Regions from separate parts of the Microbulbifer sp. S227A genome, predicted to be linked through region 2. Evidence: riboswitches for the same ligand, from Rfam matches in the RefSeq annotation. Region 2 holds a riboswitch; each other region holds the start of a gene.

Region 1 (4,504 bases), on a different contig from region 2:
ACCTGCGGCAGGAACATCTTGCCGGCTCCGAACAGGTCGCCAACCACGTTCATCCCGGCCATCAAGGGGCCTTCGATCACGTCCAGCGGTTTGGCGGCGGCAAGGCGCGCGGTTTCGGTGTCCTGTTCGACAAACTCGGTGATGCCATTGACCAGCGCGTGTTCCAGGCGTTTCTCTACCGGCCAGTCACGCCATACCAGGTCGCGCTTTTTCTCTTCGCGCCCGGCCCCGCGAAAGCGTTCGGCGATCTCCAGCAGGTTCTCGGTGGCGGTGCCCTGCGCCGGGGTGCGGTTGAGCACCACGTCCTCGCAGGCTTCGCGCAGATCGCTGTCGATTTGGTCATAGACCGCCAGCTGACCGGCATTGACGATGCCCATGTCCATCCCGGCCTGAATGGCGTGATAGAGGAACACCGCATGCATTGCCTCGCGCACCGCGTCGTTGCCCCGGAAGGAAAACGACAGGTTCGAGACACCGCCAGAGACATGGCAATGGGGCAGGTTCTGGCGGATCCAGCGCGTTGCCTCGATGAAATCGACGCCGTAATTGTCATGTTCTTCGATCCCCGTCGCCACGGCAAAGATGTTGGGATCAAAGATGATGTCCTCGGGGGGGAAGCCGACCTTTTCGGTCAGAACCCCGTAGGCGCGTTCACAGATCTCGGTCTTGCGTTCGAAACTGTCCGCCTGCCCGTCTTCGTCAAAGGCCATGACCACCACGGCGGCCCCATAGGCCAGGCACAGCGACGCCTGATGGATGAACGCCTCTTCGCCTTCCTTGAGCGAGATGGAATTGACCACCGGCTTGCCCTGCACACATTTCAGCCCGGCCTCGATCACCTCCCACTTGGATGAATCGATCATGATCGGCACGCGGGCGATGTCCGGCTCGGCGGCGATGAGGTTGAGGAAATCGATCATCGCCTGTTTTGAATCGATCAGCCCCTCGTCCATGTTCACGTCGATGATCTGGGCCCCGTTCTCGACCTGATCCCGCGCCACATCGAGCGCGGCGGCATAGTCGCGATTGGTGATCAGCTTGCGAAACCTGGCCGACCCCGTGACGTTGGTGCGTTCGCCCACGTTCACAAAGGGGATGTCGGCGGTCAGGACAAAGGGTTCCAGCCCGGACAGGCGCAAAAGTGGATCAGGCAACGGCTTTCTCCTCTACCCGGCGCGGCGCATGGGCGGCGACATGTTCTGCCATGGCGCGGATGTGGTCCGGCGTGGTCCCGCAGCAGCCACCGACAATGTTGATCAGCCCCTCGCGGGCAAAAACCTCGATCTTGCCGGCGGTGTCCTCGGGCCCTTCGTCATAGTCGCCAAAGGCGTTGGGCAGGCCGGCATTGGGATAGGCACAGATCAGCGTATCCGCGACGCCGGACAGTTCCGCGAGATGCGGGCGCATGGCATCGGCCCCCAGGGCACAGTTCAACCCAACGGTAAAGGGGCGCGCATGGCGCACCGAATGCCAGAACGCGGTCGGCGTCTGCCCCGAAAGCGTGCGGCCCGAAGCATCGGTGATGGTGCCCGAAATCATGATCGGCAGGCGGCGGCCCACCTTGGCAAAGCTCTCGAACGCGGCAAAGATCGCGGCCTTGGCGTTCAGTGTATCAAAGATCGTCTCGATCAGGATCAAGTCCGATCCGCCCTTGATCAGCCCGTCGATCTGCGCGCCATAGGCGATGCGCAAATCGTCGAAGGTCACGGCGCGATAGCCGGGGTCGTTTACATCGGGACTGATCGAAGCGGTGCGATTCGTCGGTCCGACAGAGCCAGCCACCCAGCGGGGCTTGCCATCTTGCGCCGTCGCCCGATCCGCCGCGCGCCGGGCCACCTGCGCCCCGGCGACATTGAGATCCTCAACCGCGCCTTCCAGCCCGTAATCGGCCTGCGCGATGGTGGTCGATGAAAAGGTGTTGGTGCCCAGAATATCCGCCCCGGCGCGGGCAAAGGCGTATTGGATGTCTTCCACCGCCTGCGGCTGGGTCAGAACCAGCAGGTCGTTGTTGCCCTTTTGCGGATGGTCGCTCTGATGACCGCAGCAGCCGCAGGACCCGGGAATATGCCCTTGCGCGGTGAAATCCTCTTCGCTCATGTTCAACCGCTGAATCATCGTCCCCATCGCGCCGTCAAGGATGAGGATACGTTCGGCCGCCGCACGGGTCAGCGCCCCATAGGCCGGGGTTTGGGGAAGGGCAAAATTATACATCGTTCACCTGCTTTCTCAGGCAGGCGGGATACCATCGCCCTCACCCAAGGCCAAATTCATATTTCAGGTGAAGATTATGAGTAACGTTCACATAAGGGGCTATAACAACCGTCTGCGCTCGCGGGCGCCGCCGCGCCGCGCGGGTCGTGGCAGTTTCAGGTCGGACAGCGCCATCGGCCCCGCAAGCGAGCGCCGCACGAGATCGCAGAACACGGCAACGCTGGGGTCGGTAGCCTCGAACGGCGCGGCCTTGTCGAGCGCCTGTTGCGCCTGGCTTGCATAGCCCTGATCGCCGTTCAGAAAGGTCAGCCATTGAACAAAGCCCATCCGGCCAAGCTCTTCTGCCCGTTCCGGCGTTTCCGAATGGGCCTGAAGGCCGTGGATCGTGCGTTCAAGTATCATCGCGCCCTCCGCGCAGAACGGCGGGGTGGTGATCGCGGCGATGTGTCGGGCCGGTCGGGTCCATGACTGCCTCCGTATCCCCGAGGCACCCCGCCCGGGTAAAAGGTGACTGCGACCGCGACATGCGGCCGAGGATGGCAGGTCTCCTGACTTGCGGGTCAAGGCAGTTCCGAACCTTCCCGGCGCATCACGCGCCAGTGGCAATTTTCGAAACCGCTCTCCGCCTACAGTTGCGGGGGCAGTCGCGGAATTGGGAGGTCCTCCCGCACCGCGTTCCCTTTTCAGCCGCACCCGGACTCTCCGGAGGCGGCACCATCTCCCTATTGGTGGCACGGAAACCGGGCCCTGTCCACCGCGAACGCCGCAGCGCGGCAAAACACGGGTCGAAACCGGCTCGATCCGCGTGGCGACCCTGCGCCTCAGCCTTGTTTCCTGCGGGCAAAGATCAAGGTAATCATCACGAAGAACACCGGCACGAAAAGCACGCCCAACGCGGTAGCCGAGATCGTGCCGCTGAAGACACCGGTGCCGATGGCGGTCCGCCCGCCGGATCCCGCGCCGGTCGAAATCACCAGCGGCAGAACCCCCAGCGTGAACGCCATCGAGGTCATCAGGATCGGGCGGAACCGCTCGCGCGCGGCTTCGACCACGCCTTCGTAGAGCGGTTTGCCCGCCTCGATCTGTTCCTTGGCGAATTCGACGATCAGGATCGCGTTCTTGCCGGTCAGCCCGATCACCGTCAGCAGGGCCACCTGGAAATAGACGCCGTTGTCAAAGCCGCCCACCCAGGCCCCGACCAGCGCGCCCGTCACCCCGATGGGCATGGCAAGCATCACCGCAAAGGGGATCGACCAGCTTTCATAAAGCGCCGCGAGACAGAGGAACACCGCCGCGAGGGACAGCGCATAGAGCAGGCCGGCCTGGCTGCCGGATTCGATCTCTTCAAGCGACAGGCCGGTCCATGCAACCTCGAAACCGGGCGGCAGCTGGGCCGCCAGCGCCTCGATCTCTGCCATCGCCTCGCCGGTGGTGACGCCCGGCACCGGGTTGCCCTGCAACTGTACCGCGGATACGCCGTTGTAACGGTAAAGCCCCTGGGGGCCGTATTGCCAGTTGGCCTTGGAAAAGGTCGAGAACGGTACCAGCCCGCCGGTGGCATTGCGCACCCGCCAGCGTTCGATGTCTTCGGGCACCATGCGATACGGCGCGTCGCCCTGCACATAGACCCGCTTGATCCGGCCCGCGTCGATGAAATCGTTCACGTACTGACCGGCCCAGGCCACGGACAACATGTCGCCGACCTCGGTTGCCGACAGGCCCATCGCCCCCGCCGCGCGCCAGTCGATGTCGAGGTTGAACTGGGCCGCATCCTCCAGCCCGTTCGGCCGGACCGAAGCAATCAGCTCGCTCTGCGACGCCATGCCCATCAGCTGGTTGCGCGCCTCGATCAGCTGTTCATGCGACTGGCCGCTGCGGGCCTGGAGGTAGAAATCAAAGCCGCTGACATTGCCCAGCTCGATCACCGCCGGGGGAACGATCGGGAATACCAGCGCTTCCTGGATCTGCGAAAAAGCCCCAAAGGCGCGACCGGCGATGGCATTTGCGCTCTGGCTGGATTCGGTCCGTTCGGACCAGTCCTTGAGACCCACAAAGGCCAGGCCCATGTTCTGCCCCTGCCCGGCAAAGTTGAACCCGCTGACCGTGAATACCGATCTGACCAGGTCGGATTCCCCGTTCAGATAGTGATCGGTGATCCGCTCCAGCACCTGGTCGGTGGCTTCGGCGGTCGACCCCGTCGGACCCTGAACCATGGTGAACAGGATGCCCTGGTCTTCTTCGGGCAGGAATCCGGTGGGCGTGCGTTCAAACAGGAAAATCATCCCGGCCCCGA
Region 2 (4,504 bases):
AGGTTTTTGGACATAAATCCCCCGACACCGACTCGACAGGGTCCCCCATTCTCTGGGCGTGGTACCTGAACGAGGTCAAGGGCACGCCCGCCGAGGCGGTGCTGCTGGGAGAGCCCAACACCGAGGCTGCCTTTCTGCTGCAACGCTGGGATCTGCCGAAACCGGCAATCATCGCCGACGTGGCCGACGACGCGCCGGTTGTGATCGTGGACACCAACAACCCCGCCGAGTTGCCCGCGAATATCAACAATGCCGACATTCAGGGCATCATCGACCATCACAAGCTGGTTGGCGGGCTGGAAACCAAAGGCCCGATCGACATCACCATCCGTCCGCTCGCCTGCACCGCCACCATCATGCACGACCTGATGGGCGAGGATGCCGCCAGGATGCCCGATTGGGCCAAGGCCACCGCGCTGACCTGCATCCTGTCCGATACGCTGGAATTCCGCAGCCCGACCACCACACCGCATGACAAGGCCGTGGCCGAGGCGCTGGCCGCCGATCTGGGCCTGTCGATCCCGGAATATGCTGCCGAAATGTTCGCCGCCAAATCCGACGTGTCGTCGTTCAGCGATGCGGAATTGCTGCGCATGGACAGCAAGGAATACGAGGTCGACGGCACCAAGTTCCGCGTTTCGGTGCTGGAAACCACGTCGCCGGCAACCGTTCTGGACCGCAAGGCCAGCCTGATCGAGACCATGACAACCGTCGCCGCCGAAGATGGCGTTGATCAGGTTCTGCTGTTTGTTGTCGATATTCTCAACGAAGAATCGACGCTGCTGGTGCCCAACGACCTGGTCAAGACGGTCGCCGCCAAGAGCTTTGACGCCGCCGCAACCGGCGACAGCGTTGTCCTGCCCGGAGTGGTGAGCCGCAAGAAACAGATCATTCCGAATCTCAAGGTCTGATCCGGTTAGTGCCGCCCCCGGTAATTGCACCGGGGGCGCGTACCCTTGTGTCGCGCGCTCTAGCTGCTGCTCATCCCTGCCAGCATCGCGCCGAGCGCCACCAGATGCACCAGCATCAGCGCCTTGTCCTTCCACAACGCGCCCACGGCAAACCAGCCGATCACCCCGACCAGGAACAGGTACAGGTTCAGTGGAGTCCAGCCAAAGCCGGTCGCCGTATAGCCGAGGATCTGGATGATCGACGCGGCCCATTTGACGAAAAACACCACGGTTTCGCGCGATGGTCTGACGGGTGTGACAACAGATTGCATGGTTCTTTCTTTCGCTGGACGGACGAGAGAACGCCCTGTCTCTCGCCGCACTTGATATGATAGGTTGATGTTACGGCCCATTGATGCGGTCTATACCCGTCACGCCGGCCGCAATCTCGCCAGTTCGATCCACGCCTGGCAGCAGTTTTTCTACTGTCACTCCCCCGCCCCGCCGGGTTCTGACATGCGAAACAACCGCGCGACCACGCATCGGGCACGCCGCCGCTAGGCCTGGATACGCCTTCAAACGCTTGACAACCCGCCGCCCCTTGGTCATTCCGCGACATGTTGGTTTCTGCGAAAGCAGATGAAAAGGGAATGCAAGACGCAGCCGCCCCCGCGACCGTGACCGGAGAGGTCGCCCAAGCCACTGGCCATTCGGGTCGGGAAGGCGGGCAGACCGCCAGAAAGCCCCGGCTTTCTGACATCCGCAAGCCGGGAGACCTGCCAGCGCCGATATGACGTTAACCGGGCGGGGTGCCTCGGTGACGGGCCCGGCCCCGGCTTTGCCCGCCCGCCCCGCCTGCCAAAGATGGAAGGTGACCGGATGAACCAGACTGCAAACGGGACCGCCCCGGTCGAATTGCTGGTCTGCACGACCTGCCGCAAGGGCATGCCCACCGATACCGAGGGTCCGCGCCCCGGCGCCGTGCTGTACGAGGCGCTGGCGGCGGGCCAGCTGCCCCCCGGCGTCACCCTGCGCCCGGTCGAGTGCCTGTCAAACTGTGACAGCGGCTGTTCCATCGTGCTGCGCGGCGGCGATGGGCGCTGGACCTATGTTTATGGCAATTTCGACGAGACCGGTGACGCGGACATGATCCTCGAGGTCGCCTCTCGCTATCACGACACGCCCGATGGGCTGATACCCTGGCGTGAACGCCCGGTGCATTTCCGCAAGAACTGTATCGCCCGCATTCCCCCGATTGGAGACCAGTAACATGTCCGACCTGTCCAAACTGCCCGTCACCGTGATCACCGGATTTCTCGGGTCCGGCAAGACCACCCTGATCCGCCACCTGATGCAGAACCCCCAGGGCAAGCGGCTGGCCGTTGTCGTCAACGAGTTTGGCGATGTCGGCGTCGATGGCGAGATCCTGAAATCCTGCGCCATCCCGGATTGCCCCGCAGAGAACATCATGGAACTGTCCAACGGCTGTATCTGCTGCACGGTGGCCGATGATTTCATCCCCACCATCGAAGCCCTGATGGCGCTGGATCCCCGCCCGGATCACATCCTGATCGAGACCAGCGGGCTGGCCCTGCCCAAACCGCTGCTCAAGGCGTTCGACTGGCCCGATATCCGCAGCCGCATCACCGTCGATGGCGTGATCGCGCTTGCCGATGCCGAGGCGGTGGCCGCTGGCCGCTTTGCCCCCGATGTCGCGCGCGTCGATGCACAGCGCATGGCGGATGACTCGATCGACCACGAAACCCCGCTGTCCGAGGTTTTCGAGGACCAGATCAGCTGTGCCGACATCATCCTGCTGACCAAGCCCGATCTGGCCGGCCCCGACGGCATCGCCAAAGCGCGCGAGATCATCGCCGCCGAGGCGCCCCGCCCGCTGCCGGTGGTCGAGGTAGCCGAGGGCGCGGTTGATGTGCGGGTGGTCCTGGGCCTTGAGGCCGCCGCCGAAGACGACATGGACGCCCGCCCAAGCCACCATGACGGGGCCGACGACCACGAACATGACGATTTCGAAAGCATCGTTGTCGAACTGCCCGAACAAGCCGATCCCGCCGACCTCGTTGCACGGATCGAGCGCCTCGCCAACGAAAGGAACATTCTGCGGGTCAAGGGGTATGTCGCCGTGACCGACAAGCCCATGCGGCTCTTGGTGCAGGCGGTGGGTGCGCGTGTGCGGCACCAGTATGACCGCCCGTGGACACCCGGCGAAGCCCGTCGCGGCCGGCTCGTGGTGATTGCCGAGCATGACGACATCGACGCCGCCGCGATCAACGAGATGCTGACCGGCCTCGCGGTCGCCGCCGAATAGGAAAGCGCGCCGCCGATGCATGTCGTCTTTCGCGAAAGCCATGGGCTCGAGGAAACGGAAACCCCGACCGACCTGGGCCAGAGCCCGGCGGATCTGGTGGTTCTGTCCTTTTCCGACAGCGACCTTGGCGCCTTTGCGGCGGGCTGGCATCGCGGCGGCGGCCCCGAGGGGCGGATGCCCACGCTGCGGCTGGCCAACCTTGCGGCGCTGAAACACCCGCTGTCGGTCGATACCTATGTGGAACAGACGCTGAGCGGGGCCCGGGGCATCCTGATCCGGCTGATCGGCGGGGTGCCCTATTGGCCCTATGGCTTGCAGCAGGTGCAGGCGCTGGCCGCGCAAAACGGGCTGGCGGTTGCGGTGTTGCCCGCCGATGGCCGCCCCGACCCGCGGCTTGACGATTTCTCGACGCTGCCGCGCTCGACCCTGCGGCGGCTGCAACATCTCTGCGACACCGGCGGAACCGTCGCGGCACAGGCGGCCCTGGCCCAGTTCGCGCTGGCGGCAGGGCTGTATGCCGGCCCGGTGCTGGGCTCCAAGACCCTGCCACAGGTGGGCGCGTGGACCCCGGAACAGGGCGTGACCTGCCCGGCCACGATATTCGGCGACCGGGCGCGTCCACGCATCCTGATCACCTTTTACCGCGCCTATCTCGCGGCGGCGGATCTGGCCCCGATCGAGGCGCTGTTCACCGCGTTCCGCGCGCGGGGGTTCGAGGTTGGCGCGCTGTTCGTTCCCTCTCTCAAGGCCCCCGAAGCGGCCGGTTGGCTGGCGCGGCAGGTCGAGTCCCTCGCGCCCGCTGCCATCGTCAACGCCACCGCCTTTTCCGGCAAGGGCGAGGGCGGCGTGTCGCCGCTGGACAATGCCGGGGTGCCGGTTTTTCAGGTGGCGCTCGCAACCTCGTCACAGGCCGCCTGGACCCAGGCCGAGCGCGGCCTTTCGCCTGCCGACCTTGCCATGCACGTGGTTCTGCCCGAGGTCGACGGGCGCATCCTTGCCGGCGTCGCCAGCTTCAAGGAGCCGGACAGGCGCGACGAGGCACTGCAATTCGCCCGCAATACCCACCATCCGATGCCCGCGCGGATCAACGCGATAGCCGACCGGGTCGCCGGATGGGTGCGGCTGGCGCGGAAACCGGATGCGGACAAGGTGCCGGTCCTGGTGCTGTCGACCTATCCCGGCAAGGATTGGCAGATGGCCCATGCGGTGGGGCTGGATGCGCTGGCTTCGGCACAGGCGATCCTGGACGATCTGCGAGAACAGGGCTTTGATACCACACCGGGCGAGG
Region 3 (4,504 bases), on a different contig from region 2:
GTTGCCGGCCTTTTCGAGCATGTCCACCGCCACGAGCGCGTCATCGACGATCTGGGTATCCTGCGCGCTGAAGGGTGCCAGGGCCGAGAGCCACGGGGTGCGGCCCAGTTCGACGGCATCGCGCACGCGCAGCGCCTCGGTCGTGTCGGCGATCTGTTCGACAAAGGCGATGCGCTGCGCCACCTGCCGCCGGGTCAGCGATCCGATGGGCGCGTCGTCAAGCTGTACGGTTCCGCTGGGGCGCGGTGCGAGCCCGGCCAGCAGCCGCATCAGCGTTGACTTGCCGGACCCGTTCGGTCCCACGAGGCCAAGGGTTTCGCCCGGTTCGATCGCAAGCGATACCCCGTCGACGATGCGTTTGCCCCCGGCGATCCAGCCGAGGTCCCGCGCGGTCAGTTTCATGGCCGTCTCCGGTTGTGCAGCAGGATCAGGGCAAAGCCCGGCGCGCCCACCAGCGCGGTGACGACGCCGATGGGAACAACCTGGCCAGGGATCAGGATGCGCGAGGTGACATCCGCGGCGATCAGGAACACCGCGCCCGCCAGCGCCGAGGCCGGGACCAGCCGGCCATGGCGCGGGCCGACGATAAAGCGCATGGCATGGGGAACGACGAGGCCGACAAAGCCGATCGACCCCACGATGCTGACCATGGTGGCGGTCATCAGGGTGGTCGCGCCGATCAGCACGGCCTGCACCCGGCGCACCGCGATGCCCAGCGACGCGGCGGAGGCGGTGCCAAAAGAGAACGCGTCCATGGCGCGGGCAAACCAGAAACAGGCCAGCAGCCCGATGGCCGCCGCCGGCAGGGCAAGGGATACGTCGGGCCAACGCACGCCCGAGAGGTTGCCCAGCAGCCAGAACATGATGCCGCGCGCCTGTTCGGCATTGGCGGATTTGGCGATGAAAAACGATGTCAGCGCATTGAAGAGCTGGGAACCGGCAATGCCCGCGAGGATCAGGTGGGCCGAGCCGCCACCCGCCGCCCGTGCCAGCGCCGAAACCAGCAGGAACGCCAGCGTAGCACCGCCAAAGGCCCCCGCCGACATGCCGATGAGCCCGCCGCCGAGCCCGAGGATCGAGACCGCGACAGCCCCGGTGCCGGCCCCCGCCGACACGCCGAGCAGGTAGGGATCGGCCAGCGCGTTGCGCACCAGCGATTGCAGCACTACGCCCGACAATGCCAGCCCCGCGCCACAGGCTGCCGCCACCAATGTGCGCGGCAGGCGATAGCTCCAGATGATGCCCGCATCGATCGGATCGACCACGTGGCCGGCCTCCCAGAGATGGTTGGCAAACACCGCCAGAACCATACCCGGCGACAGCGGCGTTTCGCCGATCATCACGCCCGCAAGGATCGCGGTAACAAGCACGACCACCCCCGTCACGCTCCAGACCGCGACCGGTTTGACATGCGTCATGGGGATGGTCACATAGGTCATTGCAGGTTGTACCGAGCCAGCGCCTCGGCCAGGGTTTCAAGCGCGCCGATATTGCGGATCGACGGGTCCATGCCATGGGCGTCGAGAGTCACGATGCGGTCATCCCTGACGGCTGCCATCTGGCTGGCGACCGGGTCGGTGCCGAGAAATTCCAGCTTTTTCTCGATGTCATCGGCGTCAAAGCGGCGGCGCTCCATACGGGCGGCCACGATGACGGTGGGATCGGCGCGGGCGATGGTTTCCCAACTGACCGTGGGCCATTCCTCGTTGCTCTGGATGACATTGGCCAGCCCGAGCGCCTGCATCATATAGGCGGGTGCGCCGCCCTGACCGGCGACATAGGGGTCGATATCCATTTCCGCCGACGAGAACCAGAACACCGCCGAGGCGTCATCAAGCCCGAGGCCACGGGCCTTTTCGATCGCCGCCGCTTCGCGGGCGCGCAGCTCGGCAACCAGCGCCTCGCCCCGGTCGCCGACATCGAAAATCTGGGCCAGTTCGGTGATGCCCTGATAGACGCTGTCCATCGAGAACAGTTCGAGCCGCGTGCCGTCCGAGCCGGTGGAATTGTCCTTGCCCACGCAATCGGCGGGCAGCGTGTAGGTGGGAATGCCCAGGTCCGAGAATTGTTCGCGCGTGGCGACGATGCCCTGGGGGCCGACATGCCATTCATATTGCACCGCGACCAGGCCGGGGCGTTTGCCCACGACGCTTTCAAAGCTGGGGTCGTTGTCCGCCAGCCGTTCGATCCCGGCATTCAGCTCCTTATATTCCGGCAACACGTCGGTGAACCAGACTGATGTGCCGGTAACCTTGTCGCCAAGTCCGAGCGCATAGAGGATTTCGGTGGCCGCCTGCCCAACCGACACGACGCTGTCGGGGGCCGCGTCAAAGGTGACCTGGACGCCGCAATTCTCGAGCGTCAGGGGATAGGTGGTTTCCGCCTGTGCGGGCAGCACGAAACAGGCCGCCGCGAGGCTCCCGGCGGTCAGGGTCTTGGTGAACATGTCATGTCTCCGGTCAGTGATGCGCCCGAAAACAGGTAAGACATGTCGCGCCCAGGGCTGGCGAGATCGACCGCCCTCGGGGCGGCATGGATCGTGCTGGCTGTGGTGGTCCGACGGGACCACCGGGGGAAAGACTTCATTCGACACCTCTCCGGACACCCCGTCCGGGCCGCGTTGCAGTTATGCGTCGGCAGGTCTCCTGACTGGCGGGTCATGGCTGGCAGCGACCTTCCCATGGCTTGCGCCACAGTGGATGTCTCGCTGTTCACTCACCGCTTACAGTTGCGGGGGCAGTTCCGTTTCGCCGGAGGCCGGCGGCGGATTCCCATTTTGATTCCTTTCGGAAACCGACCCGCGTTCGATAAACAGCCGCGCCGGTTGCGGCAAGGGTTTTTTGCGGTGCGACGCGGCGGTGGCCTATGCCCCGTCCGGGATCAGCAGCGTCACCCGGTCCGGTGACATCTCGGCAATCGCGATGGTGCCGTTCCCGGTGACCGCCAGCCCGTGACCATAGGTGGAAAAGGTTCGGCAGCGCCCGACCAGCCGCCCCGCTGCGTCATATGCCGACAGGCGCGGGGTCTGGTCGCTGACCAGCAGCAGCCCGTCCGGGGTGAGCGCCAGCGCCATGGGTTTGTGCAGCCCGGTGATTTCGTCCAGCCAGGTGCCGTTGGTATCGAACCGCTGGACCCGGTTGTTTTCCCGGTCCGCGACGCAGAGCCGGTTCCGGCCATCGATGAGGATGCTGTGTGGTGTCGAGAATTCGCCCGGTCCGCGTCCGGGTTGGCCAAAGCTGCGGATATGCGCGAGGTCGGGGCCGAATATGTGTACCGCGCTGTTGCCATAGCCATCGGCGACATAGAGCCGCCCATCCGGCCCCACGGTGCAATCGCAGGGATGGTTGAACGGGCGGCCAAGCCCCGGCCGTTCGTCGCAATGCAGCCGGGCGGTTTCGCGCAGCGTGTCATCCAGCAACGCGATCTTGTGCCCGTCCATGTCGGTCGCCGCCAGCCGCCCGTCGCCAAGGCTGCGCAGCCCGTGGCCACAGGCGAATTGCGCCAGTTCGGCGGTTTCTCCCGTCAGGCCCCCGTCGGGGTGCAGCAGCACCAGCTCCGGCACCTGTCGCCGCAGCACCACGATGGTTTCGCCGCACAGCGCCAGGTCGCTGAGGCCGTCCAGGGCAGGATCCGCGACATGTGCCACGCGGTAGCGCCGCTTGCCCAATGCCACATAGGTGGCGGGGCGCTGCGCCGGTCCCGTGGCGTTCACAGCGCGCCCTGCAACATCTCGGTCATCGCCAGCAGGCGCGCATCCTGCCCGTGGGCGGCGGTCAGCATCAGCCCCGCGCCAGGATGGTCCGGCAATGGCAGGCTGACCGAACAGCCGTCGATGACATTGCCAAGGCTGGTGTTGCGCAGAGCCAGCAGGTTGATCCGGTCATAGGCCGCGTCATCCTGCAGATCGGCCAGCCGGGGCGGCATGATGGCGACGCTAGGCAGGGCGACGGGCGTATCGCCGAACAGGCGCGCGGCCTCGCGAGCCAGCGTTGCGCGGGCCGCGAGCGTGCGTGCAAAGTCAATGGCGCTGACGCCGTCCGCCCGTGCCATGCGCGCGGCGACGCGGGGATCGAGCACATCCCGCATTCCGTCGTATTCCGCCCCGTGATGGGCCCGCGATTCCACCGCCGAGAATTGCCAGACCGGCAAGGCGCGATAGCGTTCGAAGATGTCGAGCGACAGGCGGCGCACCGCGACGCCGGCCTTTTGCAGCGATGCCAGCGCGGTTTCGAAGGCTTCGGCGATGTCCGCGTCCAACCCGTCCATGCCGAAATTCCCGGGCACGATCACCGCGCGCGGTGCGGCGGCCATGGGCAGCGGGGCGTCCCGCAACGTGTCGAGCACCGGGCGCAGAAGCGCGGCCTCGCGGGTCATGACCCCGACACTGTCCAGCGAATGTGACAGCGGCACCGCACCGTCCCGCGAAATCGTGGCAGCGGTCGGTTTGAACCCGAAGAGGCCGCAGAACGCCGCCGGAATCCGGGCCGAACCGCCGGTATCGGTG

Evidence for each region. A riboswitch is a leader RNA that binds a small molecule or an ion and turns the genes downstream of it on or off. The one in region 2 is predicted to bind cobalamin.
Region 1: it holds a riboswitch for cobalamin, as region 2 does, so the genes downstream of both, ACP15R_RS21380 (hypothetical protein) here and ACP15R_RS05370 (DUF1636 family protein) in region 2, are expected to answer to the same signal.
Region 3: it holds a riboswitch for cobalamin, as region 2 does, so the genes downstream of both, ACP15R_RS09135 (ABC transporter substrate-binding protein) here and ACP15R_RS05370 (DUF1636 family protein) in region 2, are expected to answer to the same signal.

Annotation. Positions count from the first base shown of each region.
Region 1 is NZ_JBNAFZ010000011.1:37,698-42,201, reverse strand. It holds partial or broken gene metH (methionine synthase) at 1-2,211, opposite strand, end outside; gene ACP15R_RS21380 (hypothetical protein) at 2,311-2,613, opposite strand; cobalamin riboswitch at 2,733-2,945, opposite strand; gene ACP15R_RS21375 (efflux RND transporter permease subunit) at 3,033-4,504, opposite strand, start outside.
Region 2 is NZ_JBNAFZ010000002.1:115,375-119,878, forward strand. It holds gene ACP15R_RS05360 (manganese-dependent inorganic pyrophosphatase) at 1-911, shown strand, start outside; gene ACP15R_RS05365 (DUF6552 family protein) at 971-1,222, opposite strand; cobalamin riboswitch at 1,495-1,688, shown strand; gene ACP15R_RS05370 (DUF1636 family protein) at 1,770-2,159, shown strand; gene cobW (cobalamin biosynthesis protein CobW) at 2,161-3,216, shown strand; gene cobN (cobaltochelatase subunit CobN) at 3,232-4,504, shown strand, end outside.
Region 3 is NZ_JBNAFZ010000003.1:282,084-286,587, forward strand. It holds gene ACP15R_RS09125 (ABC transporter ATP-binding protein) at 1-402, opposite strand, end outside; gene ACP15R_RS09130 (FecCD family ABC transporter permease) at 399-1,439, opposite strand; gene ACP15R_RS09135 (ABC transporter substrate-binding protein) at 1,436-2,446, opposite strand; cobalamin riboswitch at 2,619-2,813, opposite strand; gene ACP15R_RS09140 (6-bladed beta-propeller) at 2,864-3,712, opposite strand; gene ACP15R_RS09145 (amidase family protein) at 3,709-4,504, opposite strand, start outside.